2 regions of the Caldicellulosiruptor hydrothermalis 108 genome follow, and region 1 is predicted to be linked to the other one. Evidence: riboswitches for the same ligand, from Rfam matches in the RefSeq annotation. Region 1 holds a riboswitch; the other holds the start of a gene.
The links. A riboswitch is a leader RNA that binds a small molecule or an ion and turns the genes downstream of it on or off. The one in region 1 is predicted to bind cyclic di-AMP.
Positions count from the first base shown of each region.

Region 2: linked by a shared signal. The riboswitch ahead of CALHY_RS04495 (C40 family peptidase) and the one ahead of eam (glutamate 2,3-aminomutase) in region 1 are both predicted to bind cyclic di-AMP.

Region 1 is NC_014652.1:525,608-528,084, forward strand. It holds gene CALHY_RS02450 (ISNCY family transposase) at 1-794, shown strand, start outside; cyclic di-AMP (ydaO/yuaA leader) riboswitch at 934-1,083, shown strand; gene eam (glutamate 2,3-aminomutase) at 1,221-2,450, shown strand.
Region 2 is NC_014652.1:927,526-930,002, reverse strand. It holds gene CALHY_RS04500 (hypothetical protein) at 1-86, shown strand, start outside; gene CALHY_RS04495 (C40 family peptidase) at 154-1,113, opposite strand; cyclic di-AMP (ydaO/yuaA leader) riboswitch at 1,118-1,277, opposite strand; gene CALHY_RS04490 (lactate utilization protein) at 1,379-2,020, opposite strand; gene CALHY_RS04485 (ABC transporter ATP-binding protein) at 2,035-2,477, opposite strand, start outside.

The DNA.
Region 1 (2,477 bases):
ACAAAGTCAAAAACAAGATAAACAGCTTCAGGGAATTAGAATACAAGATAAATGAAGATGAAGAATTTAAAAAGGCTATAGGGATAGAGAAGAGCCCTGATCATTCATATTTTTCGAAATGGGCAAAGGTAATTGAAGAAGGGTATATAGAAGGGATAGCAAGAATTTTAGTGAGAGAAATAGTTCCGCAGACAAAAGTTTGTGCTATAGATTCCACACCTTTGAGAAGCTCGAGGGGTGACAAAGAGGCAGAAGTAGGAGTATGTGTTAGTTTAGGTTTTTACAATGGGTATAAATTACATGTGTTGGCAACAGTTGAAGATGAGGTTATACCTATAGTATGGTGGTTGACACGTGCAAATATCCATGACAGTAAAGTAGTAGAACTTTTGTATGAAGCTAAGATATTTGGACCTGAAGTAATATTAGCGGATGCAGGTTATGATTGTGCGAAGTGGTTTGAGGTGGCAGATAGACTTGAGATAAAGTTTGTAGCGGCGGTAAATAAGAGAAATAGTAAGGATTTTAGTAATGTAAAAAATATTTTGAGGGTAAAAAATATGGAATTTTTAAGAAGTGAGGAAGGACAAAGGTTATATAAGCAAAGGACAAAAATTGAAAGATTATTTGGGAAGTTAAAAGGAGAATACAATTTAGAACAAATAAGGTTAAGAGGTTTTAGAACATATAAGAGGCATGTGGACTGGATAATGATTACTTATTTGATAGAGGTCTATATTCAAAAAATTGAAAACTGTAAATTTTCTTTTAAATACACGTGGAATAATTTATAGTTCTATATAATAACATTAATGGTATAATTATTTATTCAACAACTTGGATTATATATAAGGTAGAAAAAGAACAGTTTACAGTTTACATTTATGAAATTGGTCCAAGAGGGGATATATACAAATAAATATAATTAGCACTCCTTTTGAAAAGCTGAATTCCCAGGGGAAAAGGCCTGGGATACGGGGGACCCAATTTTCTGGGGTGAATCAGAAGCCAAAAGCTTCTGTAGGGCTAACCCTTTCGGCCCGAACCCGTCAGCTAACCTCGGAAGCTTTGAAAGGGGAGGCAAAAGGGGTTTTACGCCTTTTTATAGGCGCAAAAGAAGGCGTTCTTTTGCCTTTGATTTCAAAGCAGCCAAATTCCGAGGTTATGGAGTTTGGCTGCTTTTATTTTCGGCAAAAATTTTGAAAGGAGGTTTTATAGATATGGAAAAGTTAAATGTTATCAACAACAACGAAAGGTTTGAAAAGTTAAAAGAAGCTATTAAAGACTACTTAGAAGTCAGAGACACAATCAAAACGGGCATAGAGGATGAAGAAAAGATTGAATATCAAAAAAGAAAGATTCTTTCCTACTTTGGTGCAAGCGAAAAAGACTGGGGAAATTATAAATGGCAGCTGAAAAATAGAATTACCTCAGCCAAAATATTAAAAGATCTTCTAAACCTTGATGAAAAAGAAGCACAGCAAATAGAACAAGTAGGAAAGATTTATCGCTTTGCAATCTCACCTTACTATTTGTCGCTAATTGACCCAAATGACCCAAACTGCCCAATAAAAAGACAATCTGTTCCAAGCAGCTTAGAGCTGGTAGAAAAGGGCGATCTTGACCCAATGGACGAAGAGCACACATCACCTACCAAGATAGTAACTCAGCGCTATCCAGATAGGCTCATAATAAAGGTTACAAATATATGTGGGATGTTTTGCAGATTTTGCCAAAGAAGAAGGTTTATTGGCGAGACTGACACACACGCATCCTTAGACGATATTACAGATGCAATAGAGTATGTGGCACAAAACCCGCACATTCGAGATGTTCTAATTACAGGCGGCGATGCCCTGATGCTTTCTGATGAGATTTTGGAATGGATTTTAAGGTCACTCAGGCAAATACCTCATGTTGAGATAATCAGAATTGGTACACGAGCACCTGTGACTTTGCCACAAAGAATTACAAAAGATCTTGTTGATATGCTAAAGAAATATCATCCAATTTATATAAACACCCACTTTAATCACCCACGTGAGATAACGAAAGAATCAAAAAGAGCTTGCGAGATGCTGGCAGATAGCGGCATTCCACTTGGTAACCAGATGGTTTTGTTAAATGGGGTCAACAATGACAAGTTTGTTGTTCGAAAGCTCAATCAAGAACTTTTGAAAATTCGGGTAAAGCCATATTATATCTTTCATCCAAAAAGAGTAAAAGGAACATCGCACTTTTGGGTGACAATTGAGGAGGGCATGGAGATTATTGAGAGCCTCAGAGGTAGAACCTCCGGCATGGCAGTGCCAACATACATCATAAATGCACCAAAGGGCAAAGGCAAAACTCCAATCATGCCAAATTATCTTCTTTACTTTGGCAAAGACAAAGTGGTCTTTAGAAACTGGGAAGGTGAGGTTTTTGAGGTTGAAAATACCTCTTTGTGACCTTAAAATAGCTTTGAAAAAACCTAA
Region 2 (2,477 bases), 400 kb from region 1:
AGGTTTGGCAGCTCAAGAAAGTTGATTCTACCATTGAAAGTGAAGAAGATGCCAAAAACCTGATTTTGCCTTTGATAAAAAAGTAAAAAGCACTTTTAAACTTGAAAGGGGCTTCTTCCTTTCTGATTTTCAGGAAAAAGCCCCTTATTACTTTCATCTTATGACCCTTTTTGCCATCATAAAAAATCTTCCATAATATGAATTTAAGTCAGTCTCTGTTACACGTCCCCTTGCACTTGATGCATGAATGAACTTGCCACCGCCTAAATATATGCCAACATGATTTATATAATTTTTCCCGCCATCTGTGTCAAAGAAAAGCAAATCTCCCGGTTTAATTTCACTGTAAGAAATTCTCACACCATTTGTTCTTGCCATGTCAGCTGCTGTTCTTTCTAAATGTATCCCAAAGTTCTTAAACACAAACTGTACAAATCCTGAACAGTCAAAACCAGTTGATGGTGACGTCCCACCATATGAGTATCTTATACCACGAAATCTTTGAGCAAACTCCAAAATTCTCTGAGCTAAGCTAAGATTTGTAAAAGTTTCTGCTTGACCTCTCTCATACCCACCACGTGACATTGTTTTCGATACAAATTGTGAAGGCATCTTCAAAAGGTAATATGCCATATATCCTACTGTGCCATCAAGCGTCTTTACCTTCACCCAGCCATTTTGTTCTCTTGACAGGACATAGACTTTGCTGCCACTTTTTAATGTCTTTAATATCTTTGATGAGGTTGACATATCACTTCTTAAGCGCGCATTGTCTTTTAAAACTGTAGCTTGCGCAGCTTTAGCAGCCGTTTTTGCAACACTTGCCCTTGAAGTATTTGAAACTGCGCTCCTTTTTTCATTTGTAATAGTTATGTAATCAGACTTTACATACCCAACAATTCCATCATACGAAATCTTTACCCATCCACCTGCATTTGACAAAACTTGGGTTTTAAACCCTTTGGGGAAAACTCCTAAAATCTTACTACTTGTTGAAGGTGCACTTCTTATATTTATTGTTGATTTTGCCTGGGCTGACTGGGCAAAGGCCTTTGCAGAAAAAAACATCAAAAAAATTCCAAGAGTTATAGCAATTAAGCTTCTGAGATTCATACAAAAACTCCCTTCTTGAGGCTTACGGGATTAGCTGACGGGTTCGGGACAAGAAGGCTATCCCTACGGCAAGACTTTTGCCGATTCACCCCAATGGCTACTGTGGGTCTCCCGCTGTCTGAGCAATTTTTACAATTTGCTCAGGCATTCAGCCTATGAAGTTTATTATTTTGATGTAATTATTTTATTACAAGTCACTTTATTCTGTCAACCCTTTTTTACAGAATTGTTACGCAGATATTTCTAAAATATTACAACCCCATCTTTAAAAGCCCAAGTCTTCTTTGACCAGCACAACCTTGATTCTTCCCTTTGCAGGAGACCTTCTTGTTACAACAATATGGCTGCAGATGCTATCGCTACTTAAACAATCATGGCATTTTCCGTCCTGGGTGCAGGGTGTGTTTCGAGAAAGTCTTTTTGAGTTCATGGGAGATGCAATATTTCTTACTCTCAGCAAACCTTGCTCCTCGTTTAAAACAAGCTTGTTCTTGCCGGCAATCACTATTACATTTTTAGGACCAAAAAGAAGCGCTGCAAGCCTGTTGCCGTTTCCATCTATGTTTATGAGTTTTCCGTCAAGTGTTATTGCGTTTGTTGACATAAGATAGTAGTCAGCCCAGAAAGATTTTCTGTAAATCTCACCAAGCTCCTCAGGTGTTATACCTTCTTTGTATCTGTCCAAAAAATTGTAATTGCCATTTCTCAGAAAATCTATCACACCACACTCAAAAAGTGTCATTGACCCACCGCACGATACCACACTGCCTTTTGAAATGAGCTTTTCTAAAAGAGGCACAACATCTTCTTTTTTCTCGACAATAAAACATTCAAAGTTTCTTGCTTCCAAGTTTTTCTTTACAGTTTCAAAGTTTGTATCTATCCACCACGCCTTGTTTGGATTCACTTCATATCACCCCTTCACATTTTACCGTTTGTCTCTTTTAAGATATAATCTTTTAAGCTATCAACGCTTGAAAGAACCAATGCTTTTTCCCTCAAGCAATTATAAAGTCTTGTTGCCAAACCGCCTGTAAAATCGCGCTTTGAAATATCCTCCTCTTCAATTATACACAGCTTATTAGCATATCTCAGCGCCTCTAAGTTTTTCAGGTTCTGAACACCAAACGGAATACTACACAGCACGCACAGGTCTGCTCTCTTTATAAGCTGGACATTTTCAATGTACTCTTTTTCACCAATTGGCATAAAAGGTTTTGTAAAAACTGTATAGATGGAAAAAAGCTGAGCTGTTTCAAAGTCTGTATCGTTTGTGGAAAGTACACCTGTTGTGACTTTACACCCCATTTCAACGAGCATCCTGAAAAGAAGCTGTGCGCTCCCACCTCCTGCAACAACATGAA